3 regions of the Paenibacillus sp. J14 genome follow, and region 3 is predicted to be linked to each of the others. Evidence: predicted binding sites of a transcription regulator. Region 3 holds the regulator's gene; each other region holds the start of a gene.
What was found. Region 3 encodes Rex, which represses fermentation and respiration genes when NADH is low (regulators of the CRP and FNR family bind a similar motif). Its sites were predicted from a motif close to TTGTGAAATATTTCACAA; they were not measured.

Region 1 (7,422 bases), on a different contig from region 3:
GATCTTAGCAAATATTATCAGCACGCTTATGCCTTCGTCACGGATACGAGAGTGGACTACCGTTACGATCAAGCGACTTCGCTCGTGACAACGGATTTTGAATCGATCACAGAGCTGAAGCGGCCTGGCTTCTCTTCGGAGACGCTCATGGCATTGCTTCCGCATCAATGGAAGATTTCGAGCACACCATTAACGGATTTAAGCTACCCTTCGATCCGTGGTTTGTTGAAGATTCGGGAAGGGAACTCGTTTACGACACAAGACCGTTTCTATGGAATCATTCCTCAGTTCGTAGAACCTAACGATCCAACTTACTCCCGCGCACAGTTGATCGCATACTTGGATCAATTAGATGCGGATGTGTCGGGGGACATCATGAGCGATGACCCTTATTGGCAAGGCAAGAAGCTTCATCCTTTGGCGCTAGGTGTCTTGATTAGTGATCAAATTGGCGATACGGAACGGAGAGATTTCTATCTCTCGAAGCTGAAGGAAATTTTGACAGACTGGTATACCTATTCGCCGGAAGAACGATTGCACTCCTACTATTTCCATTACTCGGATGAGTGGGGCGCGATCTTCCCGTATGGCAGCGGCTTTGGCGTGAATACCGGCTTAACGGATCATCATTTCACGTACGGCTATTACATCTTTGCTTCCGCAGTTCTTGCGACGTATGACCAGCAGTTCCTTCAAGATTATCGCGATATGATCGAATTGCTGATTCGTGACTATGCGAACCCGTCAAGAACAGACAGCCAGTTCCCATGGCTCCGCAACTTTGACCCGTACGAAGGCCATTCCTGGGCAGGCGGCTATGCGGACAACCGCAGCGGCAATAACCAGGAAGCGGCCGGCGAAGCTCTGTTCAGCTGGGTCGGCGAATATATGTGGGGGCTTGTGACGGGCAATGACGAATACCGGGATACCGGGATTTGGGGCTTCACCACTGAGGAAAAAGCTGCTGAACAATATTGGTTCAACTACGATCATGACAACTGGGTGGAAGGCTTCAATCATGCAGCCGTAGGCCAAGTTTACGGCAGCGCCTATTCGTTTGGTACGTATTTCTCCGGAGATCCGGAGCAGATTTACGGCATTCACTGGCTTCCGCCGGCAGAATGGATGACTTACTATGGTCGGGACCCGCAAAAAACGAACGAGCTGTACGCCGGTTTGATTAAGGATCTCGGCGGTCAGCAAGAACGTTCCTGGCAGCACATTATTTGGCCGTTCCAATCGATCGGTGATCCGGAAGGGGCGCTGGCGAAATGGGATACCAGCCAAATGCAGCAAAACGAAGTGTTTAATGCCTACTGGTTTATTCATAGCATGGTATCGACAGGTACCCGAACTATGGATATTTGGGCAGATGATCCAGCTGTGACCGTCTATGAAAAAGATGGTGTCTACACGGCGCAAATCTGGAACCCGTCGGACAGCGCCAAATCGGTGCATTTTTATAATGCCAATGGGCCGCTTGGATCGGCAACGGTTTATGCTAAAGCCCAAGTGAAAGTGAATCCGCTTGAAGAGACGGTGCTGGACGGCCCGGATCCGTCGCAAGGCGTAAAATACGTCGATCGAAACGGATGGACGATCACGGCTTCTTCCAGCTCTGAGGATGTTGGGCGCCTTGTGGACGGCGATTTGTCTACCCGTTGGTCTTCGGGACAACTGCAAGCTCCTGGCGACTGGCTGCAAATCGACCTGGGCACGGAGCAAGCGTTTGATACGTTGTTTATGAACTCCGGCACCAACTGGGGCGACTATGCGCATGGTTATGAAGTTTACGTATCGGCGGATGGCGAGAACTGGAATGAACCGGTAGCAACAGGTACTGGGGTATCGCCAAGCTTGGTTGTATCCTTCGATAAGCAACTGGCTCGTTATATCAAGATTGTGCTGACAGAGCCTGCTGACAGTTGGTGGTCGATTACGGAGCTGAAGCTGGCTGAATTCAGCAATATGGAACCTGTAACGCCGCCAGTGACAGAACCGCAGCCAGATCCGGAACCACAACCGGAGCCCGAACCACAACCGGAGCCCGAACCACAGCCAGAACCGCAACCGGATGAACCTGAACCGCAGCCAGATCCGGAGCCGCAGCATCCATTGCCATCGGACGGTTCTCTAGCAGACCATTCTGGATGGGTTGTGACTGCCTCCTCCTCGCAAGGCCGGGATGTACCGGCTAACATGCTGGATGGCAATCGCGACACGCTTTGGACGAATGGACGCGATCAGGCGAAGGGACAATGGGTGAAAGTGGATTTAGGCGCAGTATATCAATTTGATTCTCTCGTGCTTGATCCTGGTCATGCCAGTGATGATTATCCGCGTTCCTATCTTCTCTATGTCTCCTACGACGGGGAGAACTGGGGCAAGCCGGTGATCGGCGGTCAAGGGCAATCGGGCCGCATGTCGATTACATTCCCGACACAAACGGCTCGTTATCTCAAGCTGGTTCAAACCGGCGAAGCTAACCGTTGGTGGTCGATTGCCGAGCTTAACGTCTATGATTACGGTATCGGCAAGCAACAGGAACTGATTCCTGACGGTTGGTCCGTTACAGCTTCTTCCGGTGAAGAAGCAGAAGCGATGCTGGACGGCAACGAAGCAACTCGCTGGACGAGCGGCCGCGAGCAAAGCGGCGGCGAATGGTTCGAACTGGATTTGGGTACGGCCCTGCCCGTGGACCAAATCGTCATGGACAGTGCGCATAGCCACGAGGATTATGCGCGCGGATATGAGGTATACGTCTCGCTGGACGGTCAATCCTGGGGCGAACCTGTCGCTGCGGGGCAAGGAGATGGCCCCGTCGTAACGGCAGCCTTCCCGCTGCAGACGGCCCGTTACCTTAAAGTCGTACAAACGGGGACCGATTCGCATTGGTGGTCTATTCATGATGTGAAGGTATTTACCGCTGATTCGACGCCATGGATTGCAGAACCGTTAGCGGGAGAGGACGATTTCCTTAATGTGCTGGACCGTTCTGGATGGATGGTTACCGCTTCTACCACAGCGGATATCTCGGAGATGTTGGATGACAATTTGCGCAGCCGCTGGACGTCCGGTGAGGCGCAAACACCAGGCCAATGGATTCAGATTGATCTGGGCGGCCTGCGGACGATCAGCAAACTGAGCATGGACTCGGGCGAGAGCGGCAACGACTATGCTCGCAGCTATCAAGTCCTTGCCTCGGAGAACGGGGTGGACTGGACGTTGGTTGCTGAGGATGTCGGAACGAGCAAACAGATCGTAACGACCTTCCCTCGGCAAACGGCGCGTTATGTGAAAATCATCCAAACCTCCACGACGCCATCGTGGTGGTGGTCGATCGCCGAGTTAAATCTCTATCGGTAAAAGTTGAATAGAAGTAAGTAAGAATGACGCAGCTCCCGGACGGATACTTCCGTTACCGGGAGCTGTTTTTTTGAGTTTATAATTCGAGAACGATAAATCTAAAATAATAATTTACCGAACGTTCTCATTATGATAAACTCAGGATGAAAGGAGGAAGCGTCCAATTGCAGCCTTTCGTCAATGAACACAGGCCGGGATCAGGAGAAATTGAATAAAGCTGTTGCAGCGTTGGGTAGTGCCAACACGATTGGCGTAGTGTCAGACGCATCAGATCCAGAGGGTGCTGAGAAAGCCGTCGCGGCAGCGGTTGACGGCTTTGGCCGGTTAGACATCGTGTTCGCGAACGCCGGTATCAGCGGCAACACGCCGCTTGGCAGTGCAGATCCATCCTTGTTCAAGAAGATCCTTGATGTGAACATCGCCGGAGTGTTCTTTACAGTTCAAGCAGCTTCCGCATATTTGAAAGAAGGCGGATCGGTGATTTTAAACGGCTCCGTGTTGGCAAAGGCAGGCCATCCAGGATATGCAGCTTATGCAGCAAGTAAAGGAGCGGTTACCAGCATGGCACGGGTATTGGTGGCAGAGTTCGCGCCGCGGGGAATCCGCGTGAACACCGTTGTTCCTGGCGCAACGAAGACACCGATTTGGGGGGATACATCGGTTCCGGAATTTAGCCCGCTCGAAGAATATTTGAAGCAAAGTATCCCGCTCAACCGGATGGGGAAACCGGAAGAATTGGCGAATGCGGTGTTATTCCTAGCTTCGGATGATTCATCTTACGTCACTAGTGCAGAATTCAGCGTGGACGGGGGCGCAGGCTCTTCGCCAATGGGGACGCCAGCACATCAGCTCGACTGAACGAAGTATGAAAAACATCTCCCGTGAGGGAGTTCATATAGATACAAGCCGGCCAGGGAGTTGGTCGGCTTCCATTACGAAAATTTAGAGGAGGGAATGTCAAAGATGAACAAGCTGTGACTAGCAATGTGAAATTTCGCACATATAAGTGAAAAAAATCACATTATCAAAAACCACTTTTTTTTATAATTCAAACTGAAGAGAAAAACAGGAGGGAAACAATATGAAAATGGTCAAAGGATTGGTTGTTGCCGGGCTTGCTGCGGCTCTGCTGGCAGGATGCGGTTCAAATGACGGGAACTCGGCGGCTAACGCCAATAAACCAGCGGATGCTACGACATCGGCTTCAATCGTCAATCAATCGGATGCATTCGTGAATGCAGTGAGTGAGAAAGGGACTTGGATCATCGCCATTCTCAACGACTTGACGGTGGATCAAGATGTTGTTGTTGCTGGCGAATTCCACGATAAAAACGATGCTTCGAAAGACATCTACCGGAAGATCGCATTGTATGCGCAAGATGAAGACCACAACGTGACCGCTTCTTACACCTTAACCGTTCCGAAATTGACGGTTCAAAGTGAAAACCTGAGAATTCAAGGCGGTACCGTAAAAGGTGATGTCTATGTTGAAGCGAACGGCTTCAACCTGTACGAAAACGCTACGATCGACGGTAACCTTTACTTCGCCAATGCCGACGTGCAAGCCAGCGCGAAAATCGACGGTAAAGTAACAGGGGCAACGGAAGTGAAATAACAGCAAACCCAAAGGCCAACCTCATGAGGTTGGCCTTATTTTTTTAGATGAAGAACGATTGGACGAACACATAGATCCCTATACCAATAATCGCGATACCGCTGATTTTGCACGAGAGATAATAGAAATCACTTGGCTCCGCCTCACGCACCCATAACCAGTGGAAGGAGAGATGAAACAAGAGGATTTGCAGCTTCTCAAAGCGGAATAAGCTCCATCCGAATAGCATAAGCGCATAGGAACCGTAATAGAGCAGCAAGACCCCCTGTTTGCTGTGGTATTCGGGAAAGGCGGCTCGAACGATCATACTTGGGCTGTACAAGCCTACTTGTTCGTCGATAGGTTGAGGGGCACCATTGATGTTCCAGGAGATTTCAGGGACCCATTCGCCCTGCTGGTCCAGCCACAATAATATCTTGTTGTGTGCTTCTACCCGAAACCGCTCCCCTGAAGGATAGATCACTTCATAGCGGGGAATTGATTGATCTTCCAGAACGTGGACCTCGTATTCTTGCCGCTCGATGATTACCCGCTTTTGGCCCGGTTCATCACTGTTCATGACCACGACCTCTTGACCGTTATGGGCTCGATACGTCACCGCCTGCGGCTCCTGAAGGATCGGTCTGAATTTGTCCCCATGCAGATAAAACACCGATTCCGAAAAATAAGGCGCTGTCCAAACGCTAATCCCAATCATCACGAGGAGTGAAATGATTAACTGAGCCCGAGTCGTCCTTATCCACTGGATGAACCAAGGTTTTCCCCCCACATGATTTCCTCCCCTAATCAGATACTATATTTACGTCTCCACACGGCGGAGGTTGCGGTTTACCGGTACGTATGGTCTAATCGCAGTAGCTGTAAACTGCATAGAAACTTCACAGGAAGTCTCATTGAGGAGGCGAGCGGTGATGAACCTGAACCATCTGCATTTTCATATCCATTATTGCAACAGTAAACAGCCGAATGACGGTAAACAGCTAAGAAGCAGCATCCGTAGAACACTTACGCATCACGAATTGCTGCTCGTCACCGGGGGGAAGGGCAGTATTACGTTGGACCGCAAAAAACTTCTCGTTCAAGAAGGCATGTTATTCTACATCCACGCGGGTCTCCCTCATCACATACAGATGGACGAAACCGATCCGATCTGTTTCTATTCCGTCCATTTTAGTTATGCGGGCATCCGCTTTGATGACGGGAACTGGTCCATTGGGCAGGAAACTGAGCGTTTACCGCTTCCGTCCATGCAGGTGCTGCAAAACGGTTATCTGGTCGAGGATGCCTTTCGCCGTTTGGCGGCTGCTTGGTTCACTAAATTGCCAGGGTATGAGCTGCTGACGAGAGCGGGACTGGAGCAACTGCTGTATGAAATCTTGGTCCATGCACAAAGACAAAATCAGAACCACGCGGTTGCCCTCAAAGTGGAGAAAGTGATTCAGTACATGCGTGAGCATCTGGGCGAGCGGCTTACGTTGGCAGAGCTGTCGGAACTGGTGCATTTGTCTACGTATTACCTGTCACGAGCCTTTAAACAGACGACCGGATTTACCGTCATTGAGTACTTTAACAAACTAAAAATTGATAAAGCCAAAGAGTTGATCCTTGAAAGTGATAAAAAAATTAAAGATATTGCGTTGGAGCTTGGTTTCGCCGATGAATTCTATTTCAGCCGCATCTTTAAACGGACCGAAGGGATGAGCCCATCGGAATTTTATAGCAAAATCGTCCATGGAGTTTAAGATAATGCATGGAGTATAGCTAGTCTTCGCGCTAATATTGTTCTGCAAGAATGTTCATCTTAACGTTCATCTGCACGCGCAGAGGACAGGGGGTTACAGAAAGAAGGCTTAAAGGGTATGCCGATTTGGAAAAGAAATTTGATCGTATGCTGGTTCGGCATGTTTGTGACCGGCATAGGCATGAGCCAGCTTGCACCGATCTTGCCGCTATACATCAAAGAGCTGGGGGTGGATCAGGCGGATGCGGTGTCCCGGTATTCCGGACTAGCCTTCGGCATTACGTTTATCGTCTCGGCGATTTTCTCGCCGATTTGGGGTCTTGCGGCGGATAAATTTGGCCGGAAACCGATGCTCTTACGGGCCAGCCTCGGGATGGCGATTGTCATTGGATGCATGGGGTTTGTCACCAATGTCCATATGCTGATCTTCCTTCGTTTCCTGCAGGGCATCATCACCGGCTACAGCACTGCTTGTACGACATTGATTGCTACTCAGACGGACAAAGCCCATGCCGGTTGGGCACTAGGACTCTTGTCTACGTCCAACATCGCCGGCTCGCTGCTAGGTCCAACGATCGGCGGCTTTATCGCTGAACATGCCGGGATTGAAGAGACCTTTTTCTTAACTGGCGGACTGATGTTAATCGCCTTCATAACGACGTTATTGTTCGTTAAAGAGACGTTTGTACGGTCGGAAGTG
Region 2 (7,422 bases), on a different contig from region 3:
ACAATCAGCAGCAGGTTGTGGATTCGTCCGCTGTGATTGCAGTACTGGGAGACCTTCGTTCGTATGAACGGGCCGAAGAGATCTACTCCGAGTCGGTGCGTCTTGGGACAATGACGGAAGAGGTCAAAAATAATTTTGTCGAGCGTCTGCATAAAGGCTATGGCGGCATGGGACCGGAACGTTTGCATCAAGTCAACCTGTTCGACGCTGGATTGGTATCGATGCAACTGATGCTGATCGCCAAAGCCAAAGGCTACGACACCGTACCGATGGCCGGATACAATGCCGAGCAATTTGCCGAAGCATTTGAAGTGCCTGAAACGCTGAAACCAATCCTGCTGATCGCAATCGGGAAAGCTGCAAAACCAGCCCACGCAACGGCGCGCCTGTCGGTAGATCAAGTCACTTCCTGGAACGCTTTCCAGAAATAATTTTCTTTAAATTTTGAGAGACCGGAACCGCACGGAAGGAACCTGTGGAGCCGGTCTTTTTGTGTCTGAAACCGCGGCTTCCGGACATAATACTCCTATTCCGCCTTGCCACAAAGCCGTTCTTCCGCTCCAGTTCATCTCATTCGATCATCAAGTTGATCTCAAATTAGCTTTGTTCATAGCTGACATCAATATTACAATAGAGGTCATAATTATCGTGAAATGGTGAACGTACTCATCCGATTACGCACATCAGAAAGGTGGAGTGGATCATGGCTTTAACACAGCAACGCGAAGCAGGCCTGGAGGCAGCTCGCAAATATGTAGATCAGGTATATGAGACCGTACAACAACGGAATCCGGGGGAATCGGAATTCCATCAAGCCGTCAAGGAAATCCTTGACTCGCTGGTTCCTGTCTTCGCCAAACATTCAAAATATCAAGAGCATGGGATTCTTGAACGCATCGTCGAGCCGGAACGAATGATCACCTTCCGCGTTCCTTGGGTCGATGACCAAGGCAAAGTCCAAGTGAACCGAGGCTTCCGGGTTCAATTCAACAGCGCGATTGGTCCTTATAAAGGCGGACTTCGTTTTCATCCATCTGTAAATGCCAGCATCATCAAATTTCTAGGGTTTGAACAAATTTTCAAGAACTCATTGACCGGTCAACCGATCGGCGGCGGCAAAGGCGGATCGGACTTCGACCCGAAAGGCAAATCCGATCTTGAAGTGATGCGCTTTACGCAAAGCTTCATGACCGAGTTGTCCAAATACATCGGTCCAGATACCGACGTGCCTGCAGGCGATATCGGCGTAGGTGCTCGCGAGATCGGCTACATGTTCGGCCAATACAAACGGCTGTATGGCAATGAAACCGGCGTTCTGACCGGGAAGGGCCTGAACTATGGCGGCAGCTTGACGCGGACCGAAGCTACCGGCTACGGGCTGGTTTACTTCACCAACGAAATGCTGGCAAGCCGGGGCGACAGCTTCGTCGGAAAAACCGTTGTTGTCTCCGGTTCCGGGAACGTATCGATCTACGCGATTGAGAAAGCGCAGCAGCTTGGCGCGAAAGTTGTAGCTTGCAGTGATTCGAACGGATATGTGTACGACAAGAACGGCATTAATCTGGCAACCGTGAAGCGTTTGAAAGAAGTCGAGCGCAAACGGATCAAGGAATATGTGAACGAGCATCCAACTGCGGAATATGTAGAAGGTTGCCAAAATATCTGGAGCATCCCTTGCGACATCGCTTTGCCTTGTGCAACACAGAACGAAATCAATGAAGCCTCCGCGAAACTATTGGTGGCCAACGGCGTCAAATATGTCGCTGAAGGGGCCAACATGCCGTCTACGCTGGAAGCCATCGAAGTTTATTTGAACAATGGCGTATACTTCGGACCAGCGAAAGCTGCCAATGCCGGCGGGGTTGCTGTTTCCGCTCTGGAAATGGCGCAAAACAGCGCAAGACTCGCCTGGTCGTTTGAGGAAGTGGATGCTAAGCTGAAGGACATTATGCGCAACATCTATCGCAGCAGCGTAAACGCAGCTAGAGAATACGGGTATGACGACAACCTAGTTGTCGGCTCCAACATTGCCGGCTTCCTGAAGGTTGCTGACGCCATGATCGCTCACGGAGTAGTATAAACCAAGCAGTGTGGAATAACGAAAAAAAAGAGTCGCCCCGAGGATATAACCTCCTGGGCGACTCTTTATATTTAAGGCGTTTAGTAAGCTAAAGCATCCAGCGCTTTGATGTGGGACAAATACCGGATGTTACTTGCTTCCTTCATCAACGTAGCTGGCAAGCCGCGCAACTGGGTATTGCTTGCCCCGATTGTCGCTACAGCGTCTTTGCGGCCAAGCGAGGCCAGCGTACCGGAGTTAATCGGGCTGAATGCGTTCATCGTCTTGCCGTTAAGGTAAGCGAACAGGTTGTAACCGATCAGCTCACCCATTTGCCAAGCGATTTGCGCCGTTGGCGGATAAGGACGACCGTCCGGGCCCATAAATACGGCACTGTCACCTGCAACGAATACGTCTGGATGAGAGACGGACTGCAAGAATTCATTCACCGAAGCACGGCCGCGGTTGACTTCCAGTCCCGATTCGCCAACCAGCGGATTGCCTTGCACGCCGCCGGTCCAAACAAAGGTGTTGGCGACGATCTTTTGACCATCCTTGAGATCGATGGTGTTGCCCTCCACATTGGTTACCGGCAAGCCAGTTAGGAACTTCACGCCGCGTTTCTCAAGGCTGGCAGTCGCGCGTTCGATCAGCGCATCCGGCAACACTGGCAAGATCTTTGGTCCAGCTTCTACGAGCAGGAGCTTGATGTCGCTTTGCGGTACGCCGTATTTCTTCGTCAACTCTGGCAGCTTATCGGCGATTTCCCCAACCAGCTCGACGCCGGTCAATCCGCCGCCGCCGATCACGATCGTAGCATCGGCTTCGTTGCCGCTTGCCGCATATTCGCGAATCCGCGATTCGATATGCGCATAGATCCGTTTGGCATCGTCCGCCGATTTCAGCACCATGCTGTGCTTCTCCAAGCCTGGGATGCCAAAGTACGCCGTAATGCTGCCCAGACCAACAACCAGTGCGTCATAGGACAACACGGTGCCGTCGGAGAGCTTCACTTCTTTTTTATCCACCGAAAAACTCTCTACTTTCGCGATCCGCAAATCGATATCTTTGCCTTTAAACAGCTTATTAAGCGGCAAGGAAACCGCGCGTTCGGAAATGCTGCCCGCAGCAAGGCGATGCAGCTCTGTAATGATTTGATGCGTCGGATATTGGTTAACCACCGTGATCCGCGCCTGCGATTTATCCATAAACTTACGGGCCGACAATGCGCTGAGTACGCCGCCATAGCCGGCGCCCAAAATTAAAATATGTTTTGACATAATCGTATTCCTCCGTTAGTTTTGTTGGCGGTCCCGTTCACCGGACACTTGAAGGTAGGCGTTAACGAATCGGAGCAGCTTTTGCGTTTGCGGGTCCTTCAACATCTTCATCAACCCAAACACGCCAATCACTTCTTGGCTTTCCTCTGCGCGATCCTTCGCTTCGATCACGTTAGCAGCCAAATGCTTCACCTTGCCTACCACTGGGCCGGCAATTTCCGAAATGGCGCCAACCGTATCATTCTTCAGGATTTCATCCGTTGCCACCGCTTTGGCAAAATCATACGTTTTCGTCAAAACCCCAACGAGCTCATTTAATTTTGGAAGCTGCTCTACCAGAGCGGTCAGCGATTGCTGCACCTCCGGCTTTAAGAGCTGCTCCAGGAGCTCCTGCTGCCCACTTGCGGTACCAGCTACGGATTGCTCCGTTTTTGTTTCAGTAACTGTCTCTGACATATTCGATTCTCCTTTGCGATAATCTGAGGATTCGCTTGCCGAACTGCTGTTCAAGCATAGTGTTCCTCCTTTGGATGCCTCTAACCCATTTTGAGTTAGTGAAAATTTGCACATCTTAAACCTGAACAATCCGAGTAAATTGTAACACATTTTCAAGAAAAAAGGACCGTGCAAGTGACAAAATTCACGGCCCTTATCGATATCATTTTTCGATGAATCCTAAATTCCGCATGACGACGGCAAATTTTCCTTCAAAAAATCATAAAACAGTTTTTCCGTTGGCGCGAGTTCGCGATTCGCTGGAATGATCACCCCAACGTCCCGAGTGACCTGCGGCTCGCTCATTGGCAGCGATACGATTGTGGAAGGAATATGCTCACCAAGCGCAATCTCGGGAAGCAGCGTCAGCCCCAATCCGGCGGACACCAACCCCTTGATCGCATCCAGATCATCTCCTTCAAATGATACCTTCGGCTGGAATCCAATTTGATCGCAGGCGTCAACCACGATTTCCCGCAGGACAAAGCCTTTTGGGAATAATACGAACACATCCTCCCGCAGTTCGTCCAGCCCGACGGATTCGCGGTCAGCCAAACGATGTCCGGCAGGCAACAGCACCTTGAACCTTTCGCGGAACAACACCTCGCCGGTGACTTGCGGTTCCCCTTGGGGCACCGGACCAATCATGGCCAGATTCATCACGCCGCCGCCGACCCAGTCCAGCAACTCCCGGTAGGATCCATGCTGCAGTTGAAAATGCACCTCCGGATACCGGCGCCGAAACGCCGAGACCACCGTGGGCACCAGGTTGGCCGCCAGACTGCTCGGGAACCCGATGCGGACGGTCCCGCGCTCCGGATCCAGATACTCGTTGATTTCCTGGCGCGCCTGCTCAAGAACCTTCATCATTTGCTCCATATGCTGCAGGAACTGCCGACCGATCGGCGTCAGCTTCACCTTCCGGCCTTCATGGACAAACAGATCGACGCCCAGCTCCGCCTCCAGCTTAAAGATTTGCCGACTGACCGCCGACTGCGACACATGCAGCGCATACGACGCTTCCGTCACATGCTCGAGCTTAGCCGCCTCAATAAAGTATTGGATTTGTCTGAGCTCCATCCCCTCACCCCGTTCGCTGCATTTTTCACGCTATATCCGATTGGGATTGACCAAACCCAAACCCTTATAGCTTACACCTCATGTAAATATATTAAGAACCATTATATCGGCTCCTATATGAAAACGGAAGCAGAAAAGGCGATTTAATAAATCATAAGTCGCCCTAAGCGCCACCAACGCTCTGCCAAGTGTAAAAATGCAGTTCATCCCACCCGTTTTGCGCCGAAAAAGGGCAACGGAATGTAAAAGTGCCATTCAGTTCAGCAAAATCGTGATTCCAAGGCGAATTTGGGCGAAATCAACTGCACTTTTGCAGTTAAGAGGCATATTAGGCGTATGTTTCCCGAACTCAACTGTACTTTTGCAGTTCGCCTGCCTTACTGTACCTTTCTTCCGCCTATAAAAAACGGCGATGCCGGTTCCCCATGCATCGCCGCCTTATTCTAGTATGCGTCTTACTCCTCCGGACAATCCAGCCGGTATAAATTGCGGTACCGCGGTTCGCGGGCCAGCAGCTCCGCGTGGGTGCCGCGCATCACGATCCGTCCGTGCTCCATGAACACGATCTCATCCATCTTCTCGGCACCCACGAGGTGGTGCGTCACCCAGATGAGCGACTTGCCCTGCGTCGTGCGGAAGATCGTCGCCAGCAGCTCGCGTTCCGTGCGCGGATCGAGGCCGACGGTTGGCTCATCGAGGATGAGCACCGGCGTGTCCTGCAGGAGGATCCGCGCCAGAGCGACGCGCTGCCGTTCGCCGCCGGAGAACCGCTGGCCGGTCTCCCGCATCGGCGTGTTCAGTCCCTGTGGCAGCGCCGCGATCAACGAGCCGAGCTGCGCCGCCTGCGCGGCCCGCGCAATCTCCTCGTCCGTAGCCGAAGGCCGGCCGAGCCGGATGTTGTTCGCCACCGTGGTGTCGAACAGGTGGGGGCTTTGATTCAGCACGGAGATGACTTCCGGCATCCGCTCGCCGTAGGCGGCGGCAGGGATGCCGTTAATTTCAACCGTGCCTGCGCTTGGGGCAAGCGCCCCCTGGATCAGCTTCAGCAGCGTCGACTTGCCGGCGCCGCTGCGGCCGATCACCATCACCCGCTTGCCCTGCGGGATGTCCAGCGAGACGCCGTCCACGGAGTCGGCGTCCTCCGCGGCGTAGGCGAAGCGCACGCCGCGCAGCCGCACCTCGGCGGGGCGGATCGGCTCGCCCGCTGCGCCCGGCTGCGAGCCGCCTGCCGCCGCTCGGCTGGCACTAGCGCTGTCGCCGCCCGAGATCCGCGCAAGCCGGTCCAGGGACACGCGGTATTGCGGCGTGCGCTCCACTGCTTCGGACACCGGCAGGAACGCGTCCGACAGCGGGAACACGATCAGCACAAACGCCGCAATCAGCGTAGCGTCGATCCGGCCAGCCGCAGCTTCGCCGCCGGCCCAATACACCATCGATACGACGACGAGGCCTACAACCAAGTGACCGATAAAGCTGCGCCAGCGTGCCCAAGCCCGCAGCTTGCGGTCCTTCCGCGCAACGGCAGCCTCGTCTTGCTCATACGATTGAAGGAACTCCGCCGAACGGCCGCTGATCACCCAATCGCCGATCCCCATGACGGCATCGGTCAGCTTCTGGTACAGCCCGTTCCGTTCTTGCTTGACCTCCTCGTTCGTCCGCTTCGTCAACCGCAGCGAAATGTACGGAAGCACGACGACGAGCACAAGGATATACGCAGCTAACAGCAGTGAAAACGTCACGTCGAACACGCCCATGGCCACGATCACGGCCGCATAGAGGATCAACGCCACTACGCTCGGAAAGACGGTGCGGATATACACGTTCTGCAGCTGCTCAATATCATCGGCAAGGGCGCCAAGAATATCGCCCGTCCGGAATCGGGAGCGGATGAACAAAGCCTGCGGTTCCAGCACGCGATAGAGCCGCACGCGCATTTTCGCCAAAATCCGCAGCACTGTGTCATGTCCAACCAACCGTTCGACATAATGAATCACCGCCCGCCCGATCCCAAACGTGCGAACGCCAACGATCGGTACATACACAAGCAAGATATTATAGGGCTGCAACGCCGATTTCGAGATCAAGAACCCGGAAGTGAACATCAACATCCCGGCGGAAACCAGCGTTAACACGCCCAGAATCAGATATAACGCAAACCGGCCGCTATATAACCGAAAATAAGGCCAAACCCAGGACTCCTGCTTCATTTGATCTCCTCCCGCTGCGCCGCCGCCAACCGATAATATGCTCCGCGCTTGGCCATCAGCTCGGCATGCGTCCCTGCCTCGACGACGCGGCCTTGCTCCATAACCATGATCCGATCCATTTCGCGCATCCAATGCATTCGATGGGTCGCCAAAATTACCAGCTTCCCTTCAAACAGAGGCAGCATCGTGTGCTTCAGCTCATATTCCGTCTCGATGTCCAAATGCGCCGTAGGTTCATCAAGCAAAATGACTGGCCGCTTGCTAAGCAAAGCCCGGGCTAACGCCACACGTTGCTCCTGAC
Region 3 (7,422 bases):
GGCGGACAGTGACGCATTGGCGACAGCGCTGATTTTCCTCAAATGCTTGGAGGAATGTGACCGATTGCCGCTATTGACTTTACAGCGTTTGGCAGATCTGTTTGCCGGTGAGGACAGCGATCTCGGGTGGTTTTTTGATGCCATGGTGCAGGAAAAAGAGCGGGAAGCTTTGCCAAGCGAAGACGGCTATGTCTACTACCGCCAATTCGCCTTGCAGGTGGAAGATTGGCTCGACATCGAAGCGCCAAGGGACAGCACGGAACGTAATCCGCTGGAGAACGTGACCTTCGAGCAGTTTATGGAGCAGGTCCGAGAACGGCTGCGGGAACGATTGCCGCAGTACGAGGAACGGGAAGCTCAGAACATGATGCTACACGAGGTCATGCGAGCTTTTGAGGAAGATAAGCACCTGCTCGTTGAGGCTGGAACTGGGACGGGCAAATCCTTGGGATATCTGCTGCCGGCCATTTACCACAGCGTCAAGAATGAAGAGAAGGTCATGGTGAGCACGCACACGATCAACCTGCAGGAACAGCTTAGAGAGCGCGATGTGCCGTTGTTGACGGAGGTCGTGCCTTTTCCGTTTCGTGCAGCCGTTTTTAAAGGTAGGCAGCATTATTTGTGCTTGCGCAAATTTGAACATAAAATAAATAGAAAAGACTTCTCTACACCTAAAGAAGATGTGATGACGGCCGCGCAAATGGTCGTATGGCTGACCCAAACAGAAAGCGGCGATGACGAAGAGCTGAATCTCGGCAATCGCGGCGGTGATTTTTGGGAGACAGTGGCCAGTGAGTCGGAATCCTGCTTGGGCCGCTCCTGTCCTTGGTTCCGCAAATGCTTCTATCATCGCGCAAAACACGAAGCCGGTGTCGCGGACGTGGTGATTACGAACCACTCCAAGCTGTTTACAGACATCCAGGCGGGGCATCAGCTGCTGCCGGGCTACGAGCGATTAGTAATCGATGAAGCGCATCATTTAGAGGATGTGGCCGGCAAGCATTTGGGGATTCATATGAAGTATTTTACGGTTGTGCATACGCTGACCCGGCTGTATAAAGACAGCAAGACGGGGCAATTGGCCAACCTCCGCAGCACGCTCGAAGCGTCAGCCGCAGAGAAATCCTCGGATTGGTGTTCGGTCATCGACGGAATCTTCCCTACGCTGGTGGATGTGAAGGAGAGCTGGGACAAGCTCAGCGAGTTGCTGTTCAGCTTAATGCCTGACCGCAGTGACGCCGCCCCTGGTGATCCTGGACAGTTCGTGTACCGGTTGCTGCCGAATCGCAAGCCCAAGGATTGGGAGACGTTGACCGCGCTAGAGAATCAAATTTATGTAGGTCTCGGCGACGTGCTTCGGAAAGGGGAGCGCCTTCTGTCCGAAATCCGAGAAGAGCAGGACGATTATGCAGCGGAGAGCTTGATCACCGATATTAGCGGGTTGTTTAAAGATTTAGCCGGAGAACGGGAAGCGCTTCGTTTCTTCATGAAGCTGGAGAGCGAGGACACCGTTTATTGGATGGAAGCGAACGGGAACTTCCGCAGCCGGTCGCTGCAAATGTATGCGGTGCCGATTGATGTCAGCGCTCAGTTGAAGCAATTTTTCTTCGATCGGAAGAAGAGCGTCGTCATGACGTCTGCGACTTTATCTGTTGATAAATCGTTCCAATATATGATTGAGCAGCTTGGTTTGACGGAGGCAGCGGAAGAGGATCGGTTGATCACCGCGATGCTGCCATCGCCGTTTAATTACCGTGATCAGGCGCTGCTGGTGATTCCGCGCGATTTTCCAAGTGTGAAAGGCAGCGTGGGGGATGATCATTTCATTAACACGCTGGTTCAATCGCTGGCGGATGCCGCGGTGGCGACACAGGGGCGCATGCTAGTGCTGTTTACATCGTACAAGATGCTCAGGCAGGTGTATGACCCGCTAAAAGGACGGCTTGCAGCGGAAGGCATCACGGTGATCGGGCAAGGGATGGACAGCGGCAGCCGCACCAAGCTGACCCGGCGCTTCCAAGGGAACAGCGCATCGGTGCTGCTCGGGACAAGCAGCTTCTGGGAAGGGGTGGATATCCCTGGCGAGGCGCTGACCAGTTTAGCAATTGTACGCTTGCCGTTCCAGCCGCCAAACCATCCGCTGGTGGAAGCGAAGAGCGAACGTCTGCAGCGGGAGAAGAAGAATCCATTCATGAAGCTGTCTGTCCCGCAGGCGGTCATTCGCTTTAAGCAAGGGTTCGGACGACTTGTCCGTTCGTCGCAGGATCGCGGCATCGTGATCGTTTATGATACCCGGATCCTGGAATCATATTATGGAAAATATTTCTTATACTCATTGCCAGGACCGAAGATGGAGCATATGCCATTAACTCAAATGGTGCCGCGTATCTCGGAATGGTTAAATCCCGAAGCCTAAGCCGCTTCATAGATCGTAATGGAGAATAGGGGGAACAATGCATGAAGTCAGAGAAAATTTCGGACGCTGTCGTCCGCAGACTGCCGGTTTACCTGCGTTTCTTAAATGAACTCAGCCGCCGTGAGGTGCCAACGGTGTCCTCCCAGGAGCTTGGACAGAAGCTGGACCTGAATCCGGCCCAAATCCGTAAGGATTTGGCTTATTTCGGCGATTTTGGCCGGAAGGGGATCGGTTACGATGTCGCTTATTTGATTGAGAAAATTCAACAAATTTTAAATCTGGATCAGCAGATTAACGTCGCGCTGGTAGGCGCCGGGAATCTGGGCCAGGCCCTTTCGAATTATAATGCGTATTTGAAGGATAATATGAAGATTGTTGCGGTGTTCGACGCTTCGCCGGCGAAAATTGGTAAGCAGATCAACAACATTACGATTCAGCCGATCGAAGAGCTGGCGGAAACTGTTCGGGCGAAAAATATCCGCATTGGCATCATCACCGTACCGGATACAGAAGCCCAACGGGTGGCGGACGAGCTGGTGGCCGCCGGAATCGGTGCGATTCTGAACTTCGCGCCAACGATTCTGAAGGTTCCGCCGGAAGTTCGGATTCATGCCGCTGATTTCACCACAGATTTGCTGAGCTTGGCTTACTACTTAGAAAACGGAAAGGAAACAAGCAACGTATGAGTTGGAAATGGTTAATTAAGAACGGGACGTTTGCCGTTTTAGATGCGGAACGTCCTGTGGTTCGCGGATATATGCTCGTTGAGGGCGATACGATCAGCTATATTGGGGAAGAGCGCCCGGAAGGCGTGGAAGGCGCCGAGACTTTGGACGGCAAAGGGTTGTTATTCTTGCCGGGCCTGATCAATACCCATGGCCATGCGGCGATGTCGCTGCTGCGCGGTTACGGAGATGACATGGTGCTGCAAACCTGGCTGCAGGAGAAAATGTGGCCAATGGAAGCCAAATTTACGGCAGCGGATGTGTATGCCGGTACGGCATTGTCCGTGTTGGAAATGCTCAAGGGCGGCACGACGACGTTCCTGGATATGTACGATCATATGGACGAAGTGGCCAAAGTCGTGGAGGAATCAGGCATTCGCGCCGTGCTGATGCGCGGGGCCATCGGTTTGTGCTCCCCGGAAGAGCAAGATCAGAAGCTCAAGGAAGCGATCGCGTTTGCGCAGAACTGGCACGGCAAGGCAGAAGGACGCATCACCACGATGATGTCACCGCATGCACCGTACACCTGCCCGCCGGCCTTCATCGAGAAATTTGTGCAAGCTGCCCATGATCTCGATTTGCCAATGCATACGCATATGTCGGAGACGCGCGCCGAGGTAGAGCAGAACGTGAACGATTACGGCGTCCGTCCGGTAGAGCATTTGTTGAAGCTGGGGATGTTCTCCCGCCCAACCCTGCTTGCCCATGCGGTGCATTTGACCGACGAGGAAATCGATATCTTGGCAGCCCACGGGGTTACAATTTCGCATAACCCGGGCAGTAACTTGAAGCTGGCTAGCGGTGTCGCCCGCGTACCTGAACTCTTGAAGAAAGGCGTAGTGGTATCGCTGGGGACCGACGGTCCGGCGAGCAACAATAACCTGGATATGCTGGAGGAGATTCGTTTGGCTGCGCTGATCCATAAAGGCGTATCCGGCGATCCAACGGCGGTTCCGGCACTGGAAGCCTTGAAGATGGGAACGGAATACGGTGCAAAATCGGTCTTCTTGCAAAATACAGGCAAGCTGGCTGCAGGCATGAAGGCAGATATTATCGCCTTGAACACGGAGCAAGCCCATTTCCTGCCGAGAACAGATTATATCTCCCATACCGTTTACTCCGCTGGGGCCAAGGACGTGGAGCATGTCTGGGTGAACGGCAAGCAGGTTGTCAAACACGGGGCTTGCTTGACGCTGGATGAGGAACGTATCCGCTACGAGGCGCAGGCGGCGTTTGAGGGACTGCTGGCACGATAATGAGCGGCGCGCGGTTTCCAGAAGGAGGCTGCTTGCATAGGAAGGGAAAGGAAGAGAAGCTTGAGGAAGCGAACGAAATGGATCCTGCTGTCCCTTGTGATCCTGTTGATCGTGCTCCTGGGTCTCCACCGGTTTTATCTATACATTCATGAGGATACGTGGGAAGCCGAAAGAGCCGCCATTCAGCAGGCAAAGCAAGAGACAGATCTCGTCCGGGGCGACAAAGTTTGGAAGTCGGTATGGGATGAAGTCATCTGGGTCGTACAAGGTGAAGATGCCTCCGGTCGTCAGATGATGGTCTGGCTGCGGGAAGGACATGATCCGGAGATACGCCTACTGGCTGATGGCAAGTCCGAGAGCCAAATGCGTGAGATTATCAAACAATCGTTGCCGGGGATCCGAGTGGTTCGGCTGCTGCCAGGCATTTACAATAATCAACTGGTGTGGCAGCTGTTCTATAAAGAGAAGGACCACCATTACTACCGGTTTTTCAGTTTCACGACCGGCGAAGCTTTGCCGGAAGTGTTCACCCTGCCGAATCGTTGACGGGGAGTCTACGAATGAATCATATCTAACGGTTTCGTTGTTTAGGCGAAGAGCCTGAATGGCGGAACCGTTTTTTATGTTTGGCTTGAGAAATTGTAGCATTTCGGGTTAGAACTACTAGACTTTATTTTTAAATATATTCACACATTCCTTCGAATTTATATATACGATGTGATATACTGTTACTTGTAGTTTTGATATACGTGAATATATACAATATAGTAGATTATTTATATAGATAAGGGGGACATCACGTGAAACTGCGTATTGGACCAATTGCTGCAAGCATTGCTATTTCCGCCCTTGTTTTATTTGGTGGATGGTTCTTATATCGGCAGTGGGCGATTGAGCGTCCGCTGGAGAATATTGTGAAGAGTGTAGATGGGGTTAATCATGTCGATATGAATGTGAAGGCGGATGAGCTGGAACTGAAGCTGAATTTGAAGCCCAGGACGGATTTGGGTGAATTGGTTCGGCACATCGAAAAGAACGGGGAGAAGCAAATCGGCAGCCGTACATTGAAGCTGAATATCGAGGATCATTCCTCGCCGGAGCTTGACCAGTTGTGGGAAAATGCGATGTTTACTGTCGCTCAGGCCATGGAAAATAAGCAATATACCCAAATTACGGCTGCGCTGAAACAGATGGAGCAGGAGAACAGCAAGCTGCAGGCTACGGCGGAAATGGATGAGAAAAACGTGTACATCACCTTAACAGACGGACAATACAGCAAATTTATTATTTTGCCGCGTACGCCGGAACGGATGGGGGTGTGGCCAAATGCGTAAATGGATCATTGAAGCTGCGCTTGGCTTTATACTTGTACTCATTGTCTTTTTGGCGGTCATTGGCGTGAACATCATTCCACTCGTTACAGCTATCGTGTTATTCGGTGCGGTATTTGCCATGCTCAAAATGCGCGGCGGCATTACGATTGGAGCCGCCCAAGAACGGAAACGCAAGAAGCGCGGACCCGCGAAGCTGACCTTTGAGCAGATTGGCGGTCAGGAGAGCGCCAAGCAGGAGCTTTGCGAAGCGCTGGATTTCATGGTGCGCCATGAGGAAATCAGCAAGTTTGGCATCCGGCCGATTAAAGGGATATTGCTGACCGGTCCTCCTGGAACCGGCAAAACTTTGCTTGCCAAAGCAGCGGCGCATTATACAAACGCGGTGTTTGTGGCCGCTTCCGGCAGTGAGTTTGTAGAAATGTATGTTGGCGTGGGGGCTAGCCGGATTCGTGATCTGTTTAAAGAAGCGAGAACCCGCGCGGCCAAGGAAAACAAGGAAAACGCGATTATTTTCATTGATGAAATCGAGGTCATCGGCGGTAAACGTGAAGGCGGACAGCAGCGGGAATACGATCAAACGCTCAACCAGTTGCTTACGGAAATGGACGGCATTTATACGTCCGACACGCCGCGGATTTTGCTGATTGCTGCAACCAACCGCAAGGAGATGCTGGACAGTGCGCTGCTGCGGCCGGGCCGTTTTGACCGACATATACAAGTGGATTTGCCGGACAAGAAGGGACGCCGCCATATCCTCGAACTGCATGCCGCGAATAAACCGCTGCGGGAGGACGTCGACTTGGACAAGATCGCCGAGGAATCGTTCGGCTTCTCCGGCGCTCAGCTGGAAAGCGTAATGAATGAAGCGGCAATCTATGCGATGCGGGATGGCGTGGATCAAATCACCCAGGAACATCTGTCAGTCGCGATCGATAAAGTGCTGATGGGTGAGCAGACCGATCGTCAGGCAGCAGAGGAAGAGAAACGTCGCGTTGCTATCCACGAATTGGGCCATGCGATTGCTGCAGAGGTTGTTGCTCCGGGCAGCGTCAGTCAGGTTGCTCTAAGTCCGCGCGGAAGAGCGCTGGGTTATGTCCGGCACAATCCGCAGGACGAGAAGTACTTGTATACGAAATCGTACCTGGAAGGTCAAATCATGATCGCCTTGGCAGGGGCTGCCGCAGAAGAAATTTATTATGGCGGTCGCAGCACCGGATCAAGTAACGATTTCGAGCAGGCGTTAAAAATCGTGCATACGATGATGACGTCGGGGTTAACTGAGCTGGGGATCGTGAATATGGATATGGTGACAACTGAGGTGCTGATGAACGAAAATACTCGAATTTTGGAGGGTCTTGCGGCCAGAACGAAGCAGTTATTGGAACAGCATTCGGCAGTATTTGACAAATCCCTAGAAATTTTGTTAAAAGAAGAACGCCTTTCCGGCGAGCAATTTCGTTGTCAATTTCGTGACAGCGTCCATTTACCGGCATAAATCATGGTGCCGGTTATTTTTTTTTACTTTTTCTTCGTGCTAAGATATTATTATATGTTGGGTGTTAAAAGATGTATGTTTCGACATCTGGAAAACCATATTATGTACAGATGATGAAAGGATGGAGCGAGAGGACCATGAATTACAAACGAATTGGTGTCATCGGCGGCGGCACAATGGGTCAAGGCATCAGTGA

Region 1: a site for Rex is predicted at 4,351-4,368, ahead of M891_RS0102705 (polymer-forming cytoskeletal protein). Genes of this name have one in related genera too.
Region 2: a site for Rex is predicted at 3,892-3,909, ahead of M891_RS0113325 (DUF1641 domain-containing protein). Genes of this name have one in related genera too.

The regions. Positions count from the first base shown of each region.
Region 1 covers NZ_JADQ01000006.1:95,733-103,154, forward strand. The annotation lists gene M891_RS0102695 (discoidin domain-containing protein) at 1-3,366, shown strand, start outside; gene M891_RS23190 (SDR family NAD(P)-dependent oxidoreductase) at 3,547-4,224, shown strand; gene M891_RS0102705 (polymer-forming cytoskeletal protein) at 4,448-4,981, shown strand; gene M891_RS0102710 (hypothetical protein) at 5,025-5,750, opposite strand; gene M891_RS0102715 (AraC family transcriptional regulator) at 5,893-6,723, shown strand; gene M891_RS0102720 (multidrug efflux MFS transporter) at 6,841-7,422, shown strand, end outside.
Region 2 covers NZ_JADQ01000032.1:12,652-20,073, reverse strand. The annotation lists gene M891_RS0113340 (nitroreductase family protein) at 1-431, shown strand, start outside; gene gdhA (NADP-specific glutamate dehydrogenase) at 704-2,080, shown strand; gene M891_RS0113330 (NAD(P)/FAD-dependent oxidoreductase) at 2,161-3,339, opposite strand; gene M891_RS0113325 (DUF1641 domain-containing protein) at 3,355-3,795, opposite strand; gene M891_RS0113320 (LysR family transcriptional regulator) at 4,015-4,914, opposite strand; gene cydC (thiol reductant ABC exporter subunit CydC) at 5,370-7,121, opposite strand; gene cydD (thiol reductant ABC exporter subunit CydD) at 7,118-7,422, opposite strand, start outside.
Region 3 covers NZ_JADQ01000031.1:22,833-30,254, reverse strand. The annotation lists gene dinG (ATP-dependent DNA helicase DinG) at 1-2,416, shown strand, start outside; gene M891_RS0113095 (redox-sensing transcriptional repressor Rex) at 2,458-3,102, shown strand; gene M891_RS0113090 (amidohydrolase) at 3,099-4,397, shown strand; gene M891_RS0113085 (cell wall elongation regulator TseB-like domain-containing protein) at 4,458-4,943, shown strand; gene M891_RS0113080 (hypothetical protein) at 5,198-5,731, shown strand; gene M891_RS0113075 (AAA family ATPase) at 5,724-7,226, shown strand; gene M891_RS0113070 (3-hydroxyacyl-CoA dehydrogenase family protein) at 7,364-7,422, shown strand, end outside.